DNA from 3 places in the Comamonas sp. A23 genome. Region 3 is predicted to be linked to each of the others. Evidence: predicted binding sites of a transcription regulator. Region 3 holds the regulator's gene; each other region holds the start of a gene.

Region 1 (3,276 bases), on a different contig from region 3:
ACGATAGATAATCATATTATCCCAAGTAGTGGAAAATATTTCCAATCAATTTTTGAAGTGGAATTAATTATTGATTTTGAATTTAATAATGAATCATCCATTAAGGATAAAATTATTACAACAATGCAGAATGCTCCCGCAATAGAGCCGGATAAATATCTTACCAAATATGATTCCCACCAGCGATTGTTGGTGCTGCTATCTTCTTTCTTCTCTTTACTCATATTTTATATAGATATTTTATTGTTGAAAATTATTTAGCAACGCAATTTAAATTGCTCATCTCTTGCAAATTTGCGCTCCCTCCGCACCCAATCCAGGTCGTAATACTGGCTGCCTGCACGTCCCATGCTGTCCAACGCTTTGACACGTTCTTCCAGCGCGTCACAGACTTGTTTTTTGCCGGGTTCGGCAGGCTGGGCAGGGCGGGTCTGATAGACAACCGCAGGGGCTGCGGTATTGCGCTGGGTTTTGCGCCATTGGGCTTCGGCTTGGGCTACTTTTTGATCCCAGGGCAGGCCGGAGGGCACGGTTTCCGTGCGTTCGAGAAAAGCGTTGTGCTGGCCGCATTGCGCGCTGCTCCAGAAAAGCCCGCCGCCATGGCCTTTGCACAGATAAACAGTGCTGCCTGAATGGCCGCTGTGCAGGGTGGTGGTTTTGTCTTCCACCACTTTGCCGCCTTTGCATGCTTCTTGAGAATAGGAATTGCCGCAGCGATAAATAGGCTGCGCTATGGCTTGATTCATAGCGGTGGCTGGCAGCAAAAATGCTGCGGCAGTCAAGGCAGGCAGAAAATGCATGCGGAGCATTATCTGTAAAAATTAGTTACTGGCGCATTAACCCCGGCCCGCAGTGCGATGTTGGGTCACTGTAATAAACCAAAGAAAAAGGCAATGTAGAGAGCTACATTGCCTTTCTTCGTGAGTGGGCGTTTTTTTGGCGCTAATCAGGTTTCAACGGCAGCCCGCGTTGGGCTGGCGTGCACTTGTGTTCATCTTGCAAAGCGCTTGATGCAGCTGGTGACGACACCCCAGATTTCCAGCGTCTGTCCTTCCTGAGGCAGGATATCGGGGTAGGTGGGGGCGCCTGCCTTGAGCTTGCAGGTGTCGCCATCGCTGTCCAGCACTCTGATGACGAGTTCGCGCTCGACAACCGCCACGACGATGCTCGCATCGCGAGCGCGCAGCTCCCTGTCCACCACGACGATATCGCCGTCATCAATGCCGTGTTCCTGCATGGACGGGCCGGCCACGCGCAGCAGGAACGTGGCTTTGGGGTGCGTGACCAGCAGGTCAGTAATATCCAGCCGCTTGCCAGCGAAGTCATTGGCGGGCGAGCCTGCGCGTGCGCTGCGATCAGCCAGCGGCAAAGTAACCGGGGACGCGATCAGTTGAACGGGCATACCACTCATGAGACGATGACTGTGCATATGTACAGTGTAGCGGTTGATGCGACTCAGATGTCATGAACCCACGCTGATGTCGCATGCTTTCCACTCGATCTTGCACCCGGTTCTGTGCGAATCCGGGGATCCATGTTGAGTTGCATATGCTATGCCGAAAGATGGCCAGCCCGCAGTGGCGACTGTGGCGGGTGGCCATTAAGCGGGCATTAGCGGGCTGGAAAATGACTAGCCGCATGCATTGCAGATGCATAACGGCATTACCGGAATTACTGCGCTACGCGGCAGCTAGAGCAGCCAAGTGAATATCCGCGGCCCCTTGAGTGCTGGCCGCATTCACATGGTCAAAGTAGTCGTACCAGCCGCTGGCTTTGATGCCTGCCAGCAGAGCGTCACGAGCGGCCTGATCAGGAAAGCGCCAAATACCAAGGAATGTATGCGCGGTTCCCTGGTCAATGCTGGAGTCCGTTTCTGCCAGGGAGAGGACTTCGACACCGAGGCTGGAGAGTTGATTCAATGCGAGTCCGATGCCGCCAAGAAAGTGTTGCCTTTGTTCGGCGGACAGTGCGAGCCAAGCCGAATTGGGGGTGTAGAGCTCTACAAGGTAATGAGACATGGTTCCACTTTCACTTGAGATTGCGCAGTGCGCGTTGACATATACGTTGTGTGGCGGCGGCTTGGGTGCTTTGAAGCCATTGGGCACAGATGTCACGCACCCAGTTTGGCTGGTCCTTGGCGGCATCATTGAGCCAATTGGCGACCGAGTCCTGCACGTAGACCGAAGGGTCGTTACTCAGAGCTGAGAGCAAAGGCAGTGCTTGCTCGGGCGAGCGTTTGAGCTGTGAGATATGCGTGCTCCACACACCGCGGGGACGCAAAACCTCGCACGCGAATCGTCGGACACGTTCGGAAGGATCTTGTGTCCATGGCATCAGCTGAGCGATAGCCGCAGCCAGGTCTTGCACCAGGTGCGGCCGCATCGCCATCCAAGCCCATTCACGCACACCAAAATGGGCATCGTCTGCCAACGGGCGCATTGCGACCAGCCGTGCACTGAGATCCAGGTTAGGCTGAGCACCGATCATGAAACACGCCCAGCCTCGTGCCATATCGGCGCGGTGCGTTTGGCACTGTGCGATGCCCTTTGTACCCAGGTCCTCCAGCAAGACTGCGCCGATACGGGCCATGCGTTTGAGCACACCCAGTTGGCAGGCTTCATCGATCGTGCTCAGTGCGTGAGCCGTAAGTGCCGGAAAGAGTGTTCGTGCCAGTACGGCCTGGTCGACTGCTAGGCACTCAGCCAGCGTCGCACATTGCAACTCCCCGCGCGATAGCGCATGCAGAACGTCCCGAGGAATGTCAGCGGTGCGCGTCGCACCCTTGCGAACTGGATCCCTCATGACTCAACGTCCGATTCAGGGCCTCGTACTTTCTCCAGCAACGCTGCCAGCTGCTTTCGCTCATCTACAGACAGGTTGCCAAACAAGCCTGCAATCCACCGACCATGCTGGTCGATAACGGTACTGGCAAGTTGTTTTCCTTTTGAGGTCAGTCGAATGCAAAGAGCACGGCGGTCTTCGGCGTTGGCGTGTCGTTCAATCAGACCTTCACGCTCCAGTCCGTCTAAGAGGCCGGTCACCGTGGCGCGGGTCACGCCAGCCTGTTCGGCCAGCGCGTTGGGTGCGAGTCCGTCAGGCGCTACATCGAGAAGGAACAACAGCACAAAGCGCCCCTCGGACAAACCATGAGGGGCCAGCAAAGCAGCGCAGTCGCGGTCGATGTTTGCAGCCATCGACAGCACTTGAAAGCACAGCTGGATGCCATCCACATCGGGAAGTTTGCGTCGTTGTGCTTCTTCAATTAGCGCCTGGTAC
Region 2 (3,276 bases), on a different contig from region 3:
GCTGAATCACGGCCGTTTCGTAGAACCTGCGGCCTGGTCTGAATGGCGATGTGTGCGCGAAAACATGCAGGGCACCAGCGCGCAAACCGCCAGCTCGCAGTTTTTCTGCGGCCCTGGTTGCAAATTCGCTCACGGCTTCAATCAATGGGGGTAGGGTGGTGATGGGGTGGCCGAAGCTGCGGGTACACGCAATCTGCTTTTTGGCGGCAGGGGCTGTCTCCAAGCTCATGCAGCTCACGCCCTGCAGCTCGCGCACGGTGCGCTCCAGCACGACGCTCCAGCCATCGCGCGCGGCTTGGGCAGGCAGCCTGGCCAGGTCAAGCGCAGTCAGCACGCCCTGCTCGGCCAGTTGGGCAGAGATGCGCCGGCCCACGCCCCAGACCTCGCCGGCGGCGGTGCGGCCGAGAATGTCGGTGCGTTGCTGTTCGGACAGCTCTGCCCAGTTGCAGACCCGCTGCAGCTCGGCGGGATAGCTGCCAGGCTTGCGCTCCGAGTCTTTGGCGACATGGTTGCAGAGCTTGGCCAGGGTCTTGGTGGGAGCCAGGCCCACGCATGTGGGGATGCCTGTCCATCTCAGGATTCGTGCGCGAATGGCAAAGGCGCGGCGCGTCAGATCCCGCACGCCGTCCAGATCCCCGATGAATGATTCATCGATGCTATAAATTTCCTGGGTGGGGCCCAGGCCGGCAGCCAGCGACATCATGCGGTCACTCATGTCGCCGTACAGCTCAAAGTTTGGTGAGAGGCAGACGAGCCCCTTGTGCTCGACTAGGTCGCGCAATTGAAAAAACGGCTGCCCCATCTTCACGCCCAGGGCCTTGGCCTCGTCGGAGCGTGAGATGGCGCAGCCGTCGTTATTGCTCAGGACGACAACAGGAGTGCCTTGCAGGGAGGGCCTGAAAGCCCGCTCGCAGCTGACATAGAAGTTGTTGCCGTCGATGAGCGCGAACATACATGCTCATGCAAAGCGCTTGATGCAGGACTTGACCACGCCCCAGATCTCAAGCTCTTGGTTTTCTTTAGGGACGATGTCGGGATAGGTAGGGTTGCCAGCCCTAAGCTTGAAGCAGCCACCAGCGTTGTGCAGCACCTTGACGGTGAAGTCATTGTCAAGAACGGCCACGACGATGCTGCCATGGCGTGCGCGCAGCGCCCGGTCGACCACGATGATGTCGCCGTCGTCGATGCCGTACTCGCGCATGGATGGCCCGGCCACGCGCAGCAGGAAAGTGGCCTGCGGGTGCTCGACCAGCAACTCGGCAATATCAAGCCGCTTGCCAGAGAAGTCCTCGGCTGGAGAGGGAAAGCCCGCGCGCACGCTGCAATCCGCCAGAGGCAAAGCAACTGGGGAGGCAGTGAGTTGGACGGGCATGCCGCTCAATAATCGATGACTGTACATGCATACAGTATATCGACTGATGAAAATCAAGCTCTATGAGTCCACATTGGCGCCGTATTTATTGTTCGGTTCCGAAAGGAAGCCGACATAAAAAAACCTCCTGAATAGGAGGTTGGTCGGCGTAGGTTTTGGCGTAAGTTTTGCGTTGAAATCAAATTTCTCAGAGATATTAACGCTGATGCATCATCGGCGTATGCGCCGAGAGGTCAGTCATGTCTGGGGAGTAGGGCAGCGACGGGGATTCTGTGCTTGTCTGGGTCATCGCTTCAGCGGTATGCAAAACAGGGGGCGCCGCGCCGGTGCTGGGCGGGCGCCGAATGCTGCATTATCCGTGATGCCCAATAGCAGGGGGCATGGCTGTTTTTTGGCTATTTGGCAGAGGCCGTCTGCACGCCTTGCTCGGATTGAGAGCCAGAGCCTTGATCGTCGTCATGAATGGGGCGGTAGCCCGGGCCGAAGGACACATCGCCCAGCCTCCAGCCCGCGCGGCAACTGAAGGCTCCCCAGAAGCGCTTCAAGGTGTACCACTGCATGGCGATCAGGCCGCGCTCGTTGTCGGCATCGACCTCGGGGTCGCTCACGCCCGTGGGGCGTAGTTCCTCGTCGTGATAGAGGGCGGTGCCGAACAACTGATCCCACCAGGGCAGAACCTGGCCGAAGTTGCAGTTGTGGCGCTCGGGGCGCTCGGCATCGCGCAGCATATGGTGGTTGCGGTGAAAGCGTGGGCCGACCAGCAGGCGCTCGCCCATTTGGCCCAGCCAGCCCAGACGCAGCGCTACGTTGGCATGGGAGAAGTTCTGCACCAGCTCGCTGAGCAAGCCCAGCATGGCGAACTCGGAGGGCTCCACGCCCATGGCCAGACCTACGCTGGCCAGCACAAAGCTTTGCAGCATGCCGTCCAGATAGTTGCTGCGATCATTGCTCCAGCAGCTCATCTGGCGCTGGCTGTGGTGCATGCTGTGCATGGCCCACCACCAGGGAATGACGTGCTGGGCGCGGTGCATCCAGTAATACGTGAAGTCGTAGACCACGTAGTACACGGCAAACAATATATAGGGGTGGCCTTCAAACCAGGGCAGCCAGGCCTTGAGGCCGCTGGCCTCCTCGGTGGCAGGCCCGCCGCCCAGCATATGGGCGACCGGCATGAGGATCAAAAAGCTGAACAGCGGAAACAGGCCCAGCAGCATGAGCAGGGTGTAGTTGCGGTCCACCGTGGTGTGGCGGCGGTCGGCCCAGCGTTCGGCGGGAAGCAGACTCTCCAGCGGCCGCATCACACAGCCGATCAGAAACAGCTGCAGCAGCGCGATCAGGATGCCGGCGGCTATCTCGCGCGGATCGCCTGCTGCCTCTGCAATATGGAGTGCGTTGACCACGGGAGTCACCGCATGCACGGAAACCCAGTCAATGGCCAGCGCCCAATGCTGGCTGAAGAAGTCCATCATATTGTTCTGCCCATTTGTCGTCGGGCAGATTTTGGAGCGGGAGTTTGTGGATTCTGTGGAGAGACGTACACCTCCAGCGCTTGTCCACTGCTTGTGGACTCGGCCCCCAAGGAGTGTTTATTGCCTGGGGGGCGGCCTGGCGGCATAAAAAAAGGGCCCGGTCCACCGGACCAGGCCCTTTCCGCAGTCGTGGGGCGACCGCCTTTTTTATTCCGCGTTCTTCTGGCCTTCTTCGGCCACCGCCTCTGCACCTTCTTCGGCGGGGGCTTCGAATTCGCCAGTCTTGACAGCCTGACGCACAGCCGCTTTTTCGCCAGCGGTGGCGAACTTGCTGAACTTGCCCAGCACGGGAATCAGCGAACCATAGATGCGTGGGTTGGCGGCCAGGATTTCGCGTTGTTCCAGGAAGTCGGCTTCACCCGTGAAGTTGCCCAC
Region 3 (3,276 bases):
GGCATGACATAAAGGCCGGTCACCTTGGCGCCTTGTTCACGCGCAAGCAGAACGCCAGCACGCACGGCAGCCTCTGACAGTTTGGTGCCATCGGTGGGAATGAGCAGGTGCTTGAACATGTTCAGCCTCCTGATGCCGGAAGATGTGCCTGAGAATCAATTTATTCCAATATTTCGAGCTGCGCAATGCCTAGTTCTTGAATGCAGCAGAGTTGTAGACAGGAGGTAAGACTCTGTAACGGGGTCGATCGCGTCGAGTTGTCTCATTCCTCGGGCGAAGGAGGAACGCGATTGAGGATTTCGCCAGTGGCCTCTATCTCGAACTGCTGTGGATTGAGCCAGTTGACCTCCTGATGATCGGCAGTTTCAAAGTAAATGGCAGACGGTCGTATGGAGACGCCATGCGGCATGTCGACCTCATCAAAACTCTGATAGACCAGAATCAGGCGCAGGTCTCCATTGGCGTCTTTGGCCTGTATGTGCTGCAAGAGCTTGCGGTAGGCACTCATAAGACGCCCTCATTGACATGTGTATATGAATGTTTCCACTGTCGAAGAGGTGCTGCAATACCCTGATCCGGGTATCCGTTCTGACGCATATTCGCGCCTGACAAGGAGTTTAGAAGGCTGCGAGGCTTGTGCGAAATGCGTTCCGGCGGACAGGCACAGGCAGAACATCAGCAAATAATTTACATGGCGATCCAGATCGTTCGGCGCCAATACGGAGGGCCTGCTCTGGCGACATCGAGTTTTTGCCTATGCACTGCTGGCAGAGTTGTCTGGCGCCATATCTGCCGGCCGATGGGCCAAGAGCGTTGATGTGGCTTCCTGTTGGATGCAATGGAAGCTTTGTTGCATCGCCTGCAGGCCTATCGCGGGTCGGGCTCGGAGCTGCACGAGTGCAAGCAGTCAAACCTCACTGAGCTTTCAGACTTGCGGGGCTGCTTGCTCATGGAGTGCCATAGGCTCCAGCGCGGCACAGACATCGGCCATGCGTCCGCAGATCAGCAGGCATTCGGGCTGACTGCGCGGCTCACGCTGCACGATCTTGAGAAGTCGTGGAGAAGCTGCTTGCCTAGACTCGTCGGTTATTGGCGATTGCAGCTCTGGTGTCGCTGCAAAGGCCTGAGGACAAAGCGTATTGCTGCCTAGACGAATGCGGCCGCGGTTGGCGCGCATGACAGGAATGCTGATCTGCTTCGCCTTTGGGCGATTGGTAGTGAAGGATACAGGTTCTGCAGCGGCTTCGCTTGCATCATCAGAGCAGAAGTTCGGGTTGAGCGACAGCGTGGCAGGCTGCCCTTTAAGGGTCAGGCGTGTCAAAGCCTGCAGTGATGTGGCGAATCCCATTTGGCAACTCCTCTTGATGACCTTGCGGCATGGATAAGGGCAGGATTGCGTTTTTCAGGCAAAGCTCCGCCCAGGGCGAAGCTCAACGGCTGCGCGCCTACCACCTGGGCTTGAGAGGGAAAGAGGCCCGGTGCCTCCGCTGCATAGGCGGAGGGACGCCGTCTGCCCGTTACATGAACATGCTGTTGCGGATAAGGCCTACGGCCAGGCCTTCGATGGCGAATGGCTCTTCAGGATCGACGTGAATGATCTTGTAGTCGGGGTTCTCGGGCAGCAGCTCGATGCCTTGAGGTGTGCGCTTGAAGCGTTTGACGGTCACGTCGTCACCGAGGCGGGCCACCACAATCTGGCCGTTGCGCGCTTCATGCGTAGCCTGTACCGCCAACAGGTCGCCGTCCATGATGCCCGCGTCACGCATGGACATTCCGCGGACCTTGAGCAGGTAATCGGGCTTGGCGGCAAACAGGCTGGGCTCGACCGAATAGCTCTGATCGATATGTTCCTGGGCCAGAATAGGCGAGCCGGCAGCGACGCGGCCGACCAGGGGAAGCACCAGCGGGGCCAGGGCTGTGAGCGGCAGCGCAAAGCTGGCACCGCGTGCAGCATTGATGGTGCGCACGGTATCGGCGCGCAGGCGAATGCCGCGCGATGTGCCGCTGACCAGATCTATGACGCCCTTGCGGGCCAGTGCCTGCAAATGCTCTTCTGCAGCATTGGCCGACTTGAAGCCAAAGGTGCTGGCAATCTCGGCCCGGGTAGGGGGCGCACCCGTGCGAGCGATGCTGGACTGGATGAGGTCCAGAATCTGCTGCTGGCGGGGAGTGAGCTTGGGGTGGTCCATGGGCATTCCTTGATCGATCGATGATGAATACTGTGTGTTCATCCAGTACCTGTATTTTTAATCAGTTTGAAGAGGACTGCAAGTGGAACGTGACAAAAATATCGTCATTCTGGGCACCGGTGGCACGATTGCCGGTGTCGCCGAGCAGGCGGGCACCAGTGTGGGCTACCGTGCGGCCCAACTGGGCGTGGCTCAGCTGCTGCAGGCCGTGCCGGACCTGGAGCGCGTTGCTTCTGCATCGCTGCAGGTGGAGCAGCTGGCGCAGCTGGACAGCAAGGATATGGATCACGCGACCTGGCATGCACTCGCGCTGCGATGTGCCGAGCTGCTCGCTCGTGATGACGTGAGCGGCATCGTGATCACCCATGGCACCGACACGCTGGAGGAAACCGCCTGGTTTCTGCAATGTGTTCTGCACCCGGCAAAGCCCGTGGTGCTGACCTGCGCCATGCGCCCGGCCACAGCCATTTCGGCTGACGGCCCCGGCAATCTGCGCGATGCCGTGGCCTGTGCGGCCGACATGCAGGCTGCTGGCCGCGGTGTGCTTGCCGTGGTGGCGGGCCGGGTGTTCAGTGCACGCCAGGTGCGCAAGGTGCATCCTTATCGTGTGGATGCCTTCGATGGCAGTGGTGCCGGCCCGCAGGGCTGGGTGGAAGAGGGGCGGCTGCGCTGGGCAACAGGCGGGCTGCCGGTCGTTGCGGCCAGCTCCACTGCAATCGCTTTACCGCCCGCAGATCACTGGCCCCTGGTGGAGCTGCTGCACAGTCATGCGGGCTGCAACAGTGCCGTAGCTCTGGCGGTGATGCAGGCCTGGTATGCGGCAGGCGTGCGTGCCGTGGTGGTGGTGGGCACGGGCAATGGCACGGTCCATCAGGCATTGGGGTCAGCCCTGGACTGGGCGCAGGCGCAGGGCATGGCTTTGCGCATCACGACCCGGTGCGAGGAGGGGCAGGTGGTGCAGGCCGAGGGAGCGGGGGATGGCCGTGTGAGCAGCCTGCCGGCGGCCAAGGCCAGAATCAGCCTGATGCTGGAGCTGATGGGCTGGCCTCACGCATTGGATTGATGCTCTTGTTATGAGAGCTGCTAG

Evidence for each region. The regulator LexA, encoded in region 3, represses DNA repair genes until DNA is damaged. The targets are predictions, from matches to a motif close to ACTGTATNNNNATACAGT.
Region 1: EIC84_RS23225 (LexA family transcriptional regulator) is a predicted target of LexA. The motif match lies at 1,421-1,438, and genes of this name have one in related genera.
Region 2: EIC84_RS16230 (LexA family transcriptional regulator) is a predicted target of LexA. The motif match lies at 1,391-1,408, and genes of this name have one in related genera.

What each region holds. Positions count from the first base shown of each region.
Region 1 is NZ_RSDT01000014.1:64,994-68,269, forward strand. It holds gene EIC84_RS23220 (hypothetical protein) at 258-800, opposite strand; gene EIC84_RS23225 (LexA family transcriptional regulator) at 992-1,402, opposite strand; gene EIC84_RS23230 (DUF6616 family protein) at 1,680-2,018, opposite strand; gene EIC84_RS23235 (DNA alkylation repair protein) at 2,029-2,802, opposite strand; gene EIC84_RS23240 (MarR family winged helix-turn-helix transcriptional regulator) at 2,799-3,276, opposite strand, start outside.
Region 2 is NZ_RSDT01000007.1:51,939-55,214, reverse strand. It holds gene EIC84_RS16235 (Y-family DNA polymerase) at 1-952, opposite strand, end outside; gene EIC84_RS16230 (LexA family transcriptional regulator) at 959-1,372, opposite strand; gene EIC84_RS16225 (sterol desaturase family protein) at 1,768-2,841, opposite strand; gene EIC84_RS16220 (inositol monophosphatase family protein) at 3,049-3,276, opposite strand, start outside.
Region 3 is NZ_RSDT01000006.1:105,270-108,545, reverse strand. It holds gene EIC84_RS14955 (universal stress protein) at 1-119, opposite strand, end outside; gene EIC84_RS14950 (hypothetical protein) at 263-508, opposite strand; gene EIC84_RS26610 (hypothetical protein) at 926-1,177, opposite strand; gene lexA (transcriptional repressor LexA) at 1,518-2,189, opposite strand; gene EIC84_RS14935 (asparaginase) at 2,272-3,252, shown strand.